DNA from 2 places in the Streptomyces sp. NPDC093065 genome. Region 1 is predicted to be linked to the other one. Evidence: predicted binding sites of a transcription regulator. Region 1 holds the regulator's gene; the other holds the start of a gene.
The links. The regulator HrcA, encoded in region 1, represses chaperone genes, less so after heat shock. The targets are predictions, from matches to a motif close to TTNGCACTCNGNNNNNCNGAGTGCNAA.

Region 1 (4,985 bases):
AGCGGGTCGCCGCCGAGGTCGTAGACCTGCTTCTTCTGCGGGTCCGACAGCACCTCGTAGGCGGCGTTGATCTCCTTGAACCGCTCCTGGGTCTTCGGATCGGGGTTGACGTCCGGGTGCAGCTCGCGCGCGAGCCTCCGGAACGCCTTCTTGATCTCGTCCTGGGAGGCGTCGCGGCGCACGCCGAGTACGGCGTAGTAGTCCGTGGCCACCTACGACTCCGCCAGGATCTGTCCGACGTACCGTGCCACTGCGCGTACCGCTCCCATCGTTCCCGGGTAATCCATGCGGGTCGGTCCGACCACGCCGAGCTTGGCAACCGCCTCGCCGCCCGAACCGTAGCCGACCGACACGACGGACGTTGAGTTGAGTCCCTCGTGGGCGTTCTCGTGACCGATCCGTACGGTCACGCCCGGATCCTTCGCCTCGCCGAGCAGCTTGAGGAGCACGACCTGCTCCTCCAGCGCCTCCAGCACCGGCCGGATCACCAAGGGGAAGTCGTGCCCGAAGCGGGTCAGATTGGCGGTGCCGCCGATCATCAGCCGCTCCTCGTTCTCCTCGACCAGCGTCTCCAGGAGAGTGGAGAGCACGGTGGAGACCGTACCGCGATCCTCGGCCTCGAACGCCTCCGGCAGTTCCTCGACCAGGCCGGGCACGTCCGTGAAACGGCGTCCCGCGACCCGGCTGTTGAGCCGCGCCCGCAGGTCGGCCAGCGATGCCTCGCCGAACGGCGCCGGGCAGTCGACCATCCGCTGCTCGACCCGGCCGGTGTCCGTGATCAGCACGAGCATCAGGCGCGCGGGCGCGAGCGCGAGCAGCTCCACGTGCCGCACGGTCGAGCGGGTCAGCGACGGATACTGCACGACGGCGACCTGCCGGGTGAGCTGCGCGAGCAGCCGCACCGTGCGGGCCACGACGTCGTCGAGGTCGACGGCGCCCTCCAGGAAGTTCTGGATGGCGCGCCGCTCGGGCGCGGTCATCGGCTTGACGCCGGCCAGCTTGTCGACGAAGAGCCGGTAGCCCTTGTCGGTCGGGATGCGCCCGGCGCTGGTGTGCGGCTGGGCGATGAACCCCTCGTCCTCCAGGGCCGCCATGTCGTTGCGCACGGTGGCCGGCGAGACGCCGAGATTGTGCCGTTCGGTGAGGGCCTTGGAACCGACCGGCTCCTCGGTGCCGACGTAGTCCTGGACGATGGCGCGCAGCACCTGAAGCCTGCGTTCACTGAGCATCCGGCGCGCACCTCCAGCTGTCGTCCGCCCGATTCGGCCTGTCTGAACCTGTCTGTCCTGGCACTCATGGCTCGCGAGTGCCAGACTTCCCCGGGCCAGTGTACGGCCGTGGGGTACGCACCCGGCAAGGCCGTGACGATGCCGTTAGCGTCGTCGCCGTGACGGTGACTTGGGAAGAGCTGGGCTGGGAGCGGCTGGCGGGCGGAGTGGGGCGGTGCCGGCTGCCGGGCTGGGACTGCACGGCGGGGCTGGTGCTCGGCGCGGACACGGTGCTGATGGTGGACGCGGGGTCGAGCCTGGCGGAGGGCGCCCGGTTGCGCGAGGCGGCGCGACGGCTCGCCGGCCGCCGTGTGACACATCTCGCGCTGACCCACCCGCATTTCGACCACGTCTTCGGCGCGGCGGCGTTCGAGGACGCGGAGGTGTACGGCGCCGCGGGTACGGGCGCGCTGTTCGCGCCGGGCGGACAGGGGCGGGAGGCGCTGCGCGCGGACGCGGTGGCGGAGGGGCTGGACGCGCGGGCGGCACGGGCGGCGGCCGACGCGCTCGTCCCCGTCCCGCACGAGATCGGCGACGCGTGCGGACTCGACCTGGGCGACGGCGGGCGGGTGCTGCTGGCCGACGTGGGCTCGGGCCACTCCGGGCACGATCTGGCGGTGCTGGTCCTGGTGCCGGGGTCCCCGGCGGTCGTCTTCTGCGGCGACCTGGTCGAGGAGTCCGGCGATCCCCAGGCCGGCCCCGACGCCGTACCGGAGCGCTGGCCCGCCGCCCTGGACCGGCTGCTGGAGCTGGGCGGCGCGGACGCGCTGTACGTTCCCGGTCACGGAGCGGTGGTGGACGCCGGGTTCGTGCGGGCCCAACGGGACGCGCTGGCCGCCCGGTTCGGCGTGTCGCGCTGATCATCGGGCGGGCGTTCCTCGTATCGTCAGCAGAATGCGCCAGTACTCCGCCGACCTGACCCCTCCGTGGAAGAAACCGCAGCCCGTTCCCGAGGTGCCGGCCGAGCCGGGCCTGGTGGTCGAGGAGCCCGGCACCGGGTTCTGCGGCGCGGTGATCGGCTGCGAGGCGGGCACGGTGACGCTGGAGGACCGCTTCGGCAAGCACCGGGTGTTCCCGATGGAACCGCGCGGTTTCCTGCTGGAGGGGCGCGTGGTGACGCTGGTCCGCCCGTCGTCTTCCTCCGGTCCGGCACGCCCCTCCCGTACGGCGTCCGGTTCGGTCGCCGTCCCCGGTGCCCGCGCGCGGGTGGCGCGCGCCGGGCGCATCTACGTCGAGGGGCGGCACGACGCCGAACTGGTCGAGAAGGTCTGGGGCGACGACCTGCGCATCGAGGGCGTCGTCGTGGAGTACCTGGGCGGCGTGGACGACCTCCCGTCGATCGTCACCGACTTCGCGCCCGGTCCCGACGCCCGGCTGGGTGTCCTGGTGGACCACCTGGTGCCGGGTTCGAAGGAGTGGCGGATCGCGGAGGCGGTGACGAGCGAGCACGCGCTGGTCGTGGGCCACCCGTACATCGACATCTGGGAGGCCGTGAAGCCGTCCTCGGTCGGCATCGACGGCTGGCCCCGGGTGCCGCGCGGCCAGGACTGGAAGACGGGGGTGTGCCGGGCGCTGGGGTGGCCGTCGGAGAACACGGGGGCGGTGTGGCAGGCGATCCTGGCGCGGGTGGGGTCGTACAAGGACCTGGAGCCGGAGTTGTTGGGCAGTGTGGAACGGCTCATTGATCACGTAACCGTGTCTTGAACATCGTCCGGTCGTTGACAGACCGGGCCTGGTGGTCTGCTCTCCGCCCCTGCGGAGATGGTCCGTCGATCAGCTCGTCCACACGGCCGAGCAGTTCCTGCTCCCCGCGGAAGCGGGGATGACCCCTCAGTCCACCAGGTCCCGCACCACCGCGTCCGCCAGCAGCCGCCCGCGCAGGGTCAGAACCGCACTCCCTGCGTCGTACGGCCCCTTCTGGAGCAGCCCGTCGGACAGCGCACGCCGGGCCGCCGCGAGCCCCGCCTCCCGCAGCAGCGACAACGGCGCCCCCTCCCGCAGCCGCAGCTCCAGCAGGACGCGCTCCACCCGCCGGTCCTCGTCCGTCAGGACCTCACGCCCGGCGCCCGGCGACTTCCCCGCCGCCAGCGCCCCCGCGTACGCCCCCGGATGCTTCACGTTCCACCACCGCACGCCCCCCACGTGGGAGTGCGCCCCCGGCCCAGCACCCCACCAGTCGGCGCCCCGCCAGTACAGCTCGTTGTGCAGGCACCGCCCGGCGTCGGAGGTGGCCCAGTTCGACACCTCGTACCAGTCGAAGCCCGCCGCCGCGAGGGTCTCCTCGGCGATCAGGTACCGGTCGGCGTGCACGTCGTCGTCGGTCATCGGGACCTCGCCGCGTCGGATGCGCCGGGCCAGCCGGGTGCCCTCCTCGACGATCAGGGCGTACGCCGAGACGTGATCGGGCCCGGCGCCGAGCGCGGCGTCCAGGGAGGCCCGCCAGTCGTCGTCGGACTCACCGGGGGTGCCGTAGATCAGGTCGAGGTTGACGTGGTCGAAGCCGGCCGCGCGAGCCTCGGCGACGCAGGCCTCGGGGCGGCCGGGGGTGTGGGTGCGGTCGAGGATCTTCAGGACGTGCTGCTTGGCGCTCTGCATGCCGAAGGAGATCCGGTTGAAGCCGCCCTCGCGGAGGGTGGCGAGGTACGCCGGGTCGACCGACTCCGGGTTGGCCTCCGTCGTGATCTCCGCGTCCGGCGCCAGGCCGAACTCCTCGCGGACCGCGCCCAGCATCCGCACCAGGTCACCGGCGGCCAGCAGGGTGGGCGTACCGCCGCCGACGAAGACCGTGCGGACCTCGCGGGGGTCGTCGCCGAGCACCTTGCGGGCCAGGCGGACCTCGTCGACGAGGGTGTCGGCGTAGTTGTCGCGGGAGGCGAGGACGCCGCCGGTGCCGCGCAGCTCCGTGGCGGTGTAGGTGTTGAAGTCGCAGTAGCCGCAGCGGGTCGCGCAGTACGGCACGTGCAGGTAGAAGCCGAGGGGGCGGCCGGCGGCCCCGGCGAGCGCGGACGCGGGCAGGGCGCCGTCGGCGGGGACGGGCTCGCCGTCGGGGAGTGCGGAGGGCATGCGTTCCATTGTCCCGCACCCGGCCGGATCCCCTGCCCGCCCGCTCACTCCGCCTGGAGCACCAGCAGCGCCAGGTCGTCTTCCGGGGGCCGGGACCCGAACTCGTGCACCAGCCGCCTGATGCGCTCGGCGACCAGCTCGGCGTCCAGGCCCGTGCACCCGGCCAGCGCGGCGGCGAGTCCGTCGCCGTCGTCGAACTGGCGGGAGCCGCTGCGCCGCTCGGTGACCCCGTCCGTGACGCACAGCAGGGTGTCGCCGGAGCGCAGCTCGAAGGTCTCGCTGACGTACGTCGCGTCCTCGACTACGCCGAGGAGGGTCTGCGGGCACGCCACGGTGGAAACGGCGCCGTCGGGCCCGAGGAGCAGCGGCAGCGGGTGTCCGGCGGAGGCGAGGGTGCAGCGGACGCCGCCCTCGACGGGGACCAGCTCGCCGTAGAGCAGGGAGAGGAATCGGGTCTGCGGTCCGTCGCCCGGGGCAACCGGTGGGCCTCCGGCGGCGACCAGGGCGCGGGCGGCGGCGTCGGCGGCCTCGGTGGCGTCGTCGAGGAGGAGCTGGTTGAGGCGGTCGAGGACGTCCGGGACGCCGTACTGCTCGCGGGCCAGCAGCCGCAGCCAGGGCCGGGCGAGCCCGATGACGACGGCGGCCTCGGGGCCC
Region 2 (4,985 bases), on a different contig from region 1:
CGAACATCAACCCCGGCTGGACCAAGCTCGTCAAGGCCGACAACCTCGCCCGCGAACTGGGCGTCACCGGCGGGCTCTACGTCAAGGACGACTCCGGCAACCCCACGCACTCCTTCAAGGACCGCGTCGTCGCCCAGGCCATCGAGGCCGCCCGCGCCTTCGGCTTCACCACCCTGTCCTGCTCCTCCACCGGCAACCTCGCCGGTGCCGTCGGCGCCGCCGCCGCGCGGGCCGGCTTCCGTTCCTGCGTGTTCATCCCGCACGACCTGGAGCAGGGCAAGGTCGTCATGGCCGCCGTCTACGGCGGTGAGCTGGTCGGCATCGAGGGCAACTACGACGACGTGAACCGCTTCTGCTCCGAGCTGATCGGCGACCCGGCCGGCGAGGGCTGGGGCTTCGTCAACGTCAACCTGCGGCCGTACTACGCCGAGGGCTCCAAGACCCTCGCCTACGAGATCTGCGAGCAGCTCGGCTGGCGGCTGCCCGACCAGCTCGTCGTCCCGATCGCCTCCGGCTCCCAGCTGACGAAGATCGACAAGGGGCTCAAGGAGCTGATCGCGCTCGGCCTGGTCGAGGACAGGCCGTACAAGATCTTCGGCGCGCAGGCCGAGGGCTGCTCGCCGGTCTCCACGGCCTACAAGGCCGGCCACGACGTGGTCCGCCCGCAGAAGCCGGACACCATCGCCAAGTCGCTGGCCATCGGCAACCCGGCCGACGGCCCCTACGTCCTCGACATCGCCCGCCGCACCGGCGGCGCCGTGGAGGACGTGACCGACGAGCAGGTCGTGGACGCGATCAGGCTGCTCGCCCGCACGGAGGGCATCTTCGCCGAGACGGCGGGCGGCGTGACGGTCGGCGTCACGAAGAAGCTGATCGAGGACGGCCTGCTCGACCCGTCGCTCACCACCGTCGTCCTCAACACCGGCGACGGCCTCAAGACCCTCGACGCGGTGGCCGGCACCGGCCTCACCGCCACGATCCGTCCCAACCTGGACTCCTTCCGAGAGGCTGGCCTCGCATGAGCGTGACCGTTCGCATCCCGACCATCCTGCGCACCTACACCGGCGGCAAGGCCGAGGTCAGCGCCGACGGTGCCAACCTCGGCGAGGTCATCTCCGACCTGGAGAAGAACCACACCGGCATCGCCGCCCGCGTCCTGGACGACCAGGGCAAGCTGCGCCGCTTCGTCAACGTCTACGTCAACGACGACGACGTGCGCTTCGAGCAGGGCCTCGAGACCGCGACGCCGGACGGCGCGGGCGTCTCGATCATCCCGGCGGTCGCCGGCGGCTGACGCGGTCGTCGTAGATCCACCGCAGATACACCTTGTAGTGTGAATTGCCCTCTCCGTGAGAGAAACGGAGGGGGCAATTCCATGTGATTGAGCGCGGTAGAGTTGGGGAACGCGCTCCCGATCGGCACAACGGGAACCGTTAATTCCTGCCGTCCGTCCGACAAGAAGCAGCCAAAGTGCGGGCGTGTTCTGAGGCTTTTGTTCCCTTTGTGTGCCCCGCCTTGACCCGAATTCAGGCGAATTCTCGCTACATTCCGGACCGGTCGCGTCCAGATTTCTCGTCCGATTGACCTGTTGCAGACGGCAGTTGGACAGATACATTCAGCCGCGGTCGACGCGTTCCGGCGCACGCCCCCAGTCGTGGGGGGTGAGGTCTGACCCGGGTCCGCGAAGTGCGGATCTGTGCAAGGGCCAGTAATAGGGGAGTTAGGCATGGCTCAGGGCACCGTCAAGTGGTTCAACGCGGAGAAGGGGTACGGCTTCATCGCGGTCGACGGTGGTGCGGATGTTTTCGTCCACTACAGCGCGATTCAGATGGACGGCTACCGCACCCTCGAAGAAGGCCAGCGGGTCGAGTTCGAGATCTCGCAGGGTCAGAAGGGCCCGCAGGCCGACATGGTTCGCCTCAGCGCCTGAGACGCGCGGCCGCCACAGCACCCGGTCTTCATCCGAAGGGCCCGTACCCGCTGGGTACGGGCCCTTCGGCCTGCCCGGACGCCAGCCGTCCCCTTGTTCGCGGGTGGCTGACCGGCGGGCCGGATCAGCGAGAGGCGCTTGCACTCGACAGGGGCGAGTGCTAATCATTGGCGTTAGCACTCTGAAGGTGAGAGTGACAACGAAGGACCGGGTCGGTGAGGCCCGCGGGCCGGGTGGGGAAGGAACCACAAGGCCGGCGAGCCGTCCGTCGCGGGCGCGGGCGCGGTCCGAAGGAATCACCCCCAGTCCTGGAGGGACCACTTCACATGGCCAAGATCATCGCGTTCGACGAGGAGGCGCGGCGCGGCCTCGAGCGCGGCATGAACCAGCTCGCGGACGCCGTCAAGGTGACGCTCGGCCCCAAGGGCCGCAACGTCGTCCTCGAGAAGAAGTGGGGCGCCCCCACGATCACCAACGATGGTGTCTCCATCGCCAAGGAGATCGAGCTCGAGGACCCGTACGAGAAGATCGGCGCCGAGCTGGTCAAGGAAGTCGCCAAGAAGACGGACGACGTCGCCGGTGACGGTACGACCACCGCGACCGTTCTCGCCCAGGCCCTGGTCAAGGAAGGCCTGCGCAACGTCGCGGCCGGCGCCAACCCGATGGCCCTCAAGCGCGGTATCGAGAAGGCCGTCGAGGCCGTCTCCGCCGCCCTGCTGGAGCAGGCCAAGGATGTCGAGACCAAGGAGCAGATCGCTTCCACGGCCTCCATCTCCGCCGCCGACACCCAGATCGGCGAGCTCATCGCCGAGGCCATGGACAAGGTCGGCAAGGAAGGCGTCATCACCGTCGAGGAGTCCCAGACCTTCGGTCTGGAGCTGGAGCTCACCGAGGGTATGCGCTTCGACAAGGGCTACATCTCGGCGTACTTCGCCACCGACATGGAGCGTATGGAGGCGTCGCTCGACGACCCGTACATCCTGATCGCCAACTCCAAGATCGGCAACGTCAAGGACCTGCTGCCGCTCCTGGAGAAGGTCATGCAGTCGGGCAAGCCGCTGCTGATCATCGCCGAGGACGTCGAGGGCGAGGCCCTGTCGACCCTGGTCGTCAACAAGATCCGCGGCACCTTCAAGTCCGTCGCCGTCAAGGCCCCGGGCTTCGGCGACCGCCGCAAGGCCATGCTCGGCGACATCGCCATCCTCACGGGCGGCGAGGTCATCTCCGAGGAGGTCGGCCTCAAGCTCGAGAACGCCACGCTGGACCTGCTGGGCAGCGCGCGCAAGGTCGTCATCACCAAGGACGAGACCACGATCGTGGACGGCGCCGGCTCGGCCGACCAGGTCCAGGGCCGGGTCAACCAGATCCGCGCCGAGATCGAGAACAGCGACTCGGACTACGACCGCGAGAAGCTCCAGGAGCGTCTGGCGAAGCTGGCCGGCGGCGTGGCCGTCATCAAGGCCGGTGCCGCCACCGAGGTCGAGCTCAAGGAGCGCAAGCACCGCATCGAGGACGCCGTCCGCAACGCGAAGGCGGCCGTCGAGGAGGGCATCGTCGCCGGTGGTGGCGTGGCCCTGCTCCAGGCCTCCCAGGTCTTCGAGAAGCTGGAGCTGTCGGGTGACGAGGCGACCGGCGCCAACGCCGTGAAGCTCGCCCTGGAGGCCCCGCTCAAGCAGATCGCCGTCAACGGTGGCCTGGAGGGCGGTGTCGTCGTCGAGAAGGTGCGCAACCTGACCGTCGGCCACGGCCTGAACGCCGCCTCCGGTGAGTACGTCGACATGATCGCCGAAGGCATCATCGACCCGGCGAAGGTGACCCGCTCTGCCCTGCAGAACGCCGCCTCCATCGCCGCGCTGTTCCTCACCACCGAGGCCGTCATCGCCGACAAGCCGGAGAAGGCCGCCGCGGCGGGCGCCCCGGGCGGCATGCCGGGCGGTGACATGGACTTCTGATCGACCGGTTCCGGTTGATCGACCGTCCTGCACGGACCGAGGGCGGCACTCCCCGAGAGGGGGGTGCCGCCCTCGGGCGTTTCCGCCCGCCCTCCGGGCGGATGTGGCCCGGGTCACGTCCGGTCGGAGGGCAGGGGTGGAATGCCCTGGCGGGGCGGGGCCGTTCACCGTGGAGTGCGATGAATGCACGCGCACATACCAACCGGTACCCCCCTCTGGAGCCCCACGTGACCGTCACCCCCGCCGAGGCCGCCACCCGCGCCGCCCGGTTGCTCGCCCGCCCGGCCACCATCAACGGCCTGACCGTGCCGAACCGCATCGCGATGGCGCCGATGACCCGGATGTTCTCCCCGGGCGGCGTCCCCGGCGAGGACGTGGTGTCGTACTACGCGCGCCGCGCCGCCGCCGGAGTCGGACTGATCGTCACCGAGGGCACCTACGTCGGCCACGACTCGGCCGGGCAGAGCGACCGCGTGCCGCGCTTCCACGGCGAGGAGCAGCTCGCCGGGTGGGCGAAGGTCGCCGAGGCGGTGCACGCGGGAGGCGGCACGATCGTGCCGCAGCTGTGGCACATCGGCATGGTCCGCAAGGCCGGGGACCAGCCCTACCCGGACGCCCCCGCCGTCGGCCCGTCCGGCCTGCGCGAGGGTGAGGACGAGGTCACCGGAAAGGCGATGACCCGGCGCGACGTGGACGACGTCGTCGGCGCCTTCGCCGAGGCCGCCGCGGCCGCCGAACGCATCGGATTCGACGGCGTGGAGATCCACGGCGCCCACGGCTACCTCGTCGACCAGTTCCTGTGGTCCCGCACCAACCGCCGCACCGACGCCTACGGCGGCGACCCCGTGTCCCGGGCGAGGTTCGCCGCCGAGATCGTGGCCGCCGTACGGGAGAAGGTGTCCGCGGACTTCCCAGTGATCTTCCGCTACTCCCAGTGGAAGCAGCAGGCCTACGACGCCCGCCTCGCCGGGACCCCCGAGGAGCTGGAGGCCATCCTGGCCCCGCTCGCCTCGGCCGGTGTCGACGCCTTCCACGCCTCCACCCGCCGCTACTGGCTCCCCGAGTTCGACGGCTCGGACCTGAACCTCGCCGGCTGGACCAAG

Region 2: groL (chaperonin GroEL) is a predicted target of HrcA. The motif match lies at 2,104-2,130, and genes of this name have one in related genera.

The regions. Positions count from the first base shown of each region.
Region 1 covers NZ_JBIVPJ010000001.1:123,615-128,599, forward strand. Annotated here, with positions in the region: gene dnaJ (molecular chaperone DnaJ) at 1-212, opposite strand, end outside; gene hrcA (heat-inducible transcriptional repressor HrcA) at 213-1,229, opposite strand; gene ACIQFU_RS00530 (MBL fold metallo-hydrolase) at 1,388-2,128, shown strand; gene ACIQFU_RS00535 (DUF3097 domain-containing protein) at 2,163-2,972, shown strand; gene hemW (radical SAM family heme chaperone HemW) at 3,099-4,331, opposite strand; gene ACIQFU_RS00545 (SpoIIE family protein phosphatase) at 4,376-4,985, opposite strand, start outside.
Region 2 covers NZ_JBIVPJ010000017.1:37,949-42,933, forward strand. Annotated here, with positions in the region: gene thrC (threonine synthase) at 1-1,022, shown strand, start outside; gene ACIQFU_RS26400 (MoaD/ThiS family protein) at 1,019-1,294, shown strand; gene ACIQFU_RS26405 (cold-shock protein) at 1,727-1,930, shown strand; gene groL (chaperonin GroEL) at 2,257-3,882, shown strand; gene ACIQFU_RS26415 (NADH:flavin oxidoreductase) at 4,110-4,985, shown strand, end outside.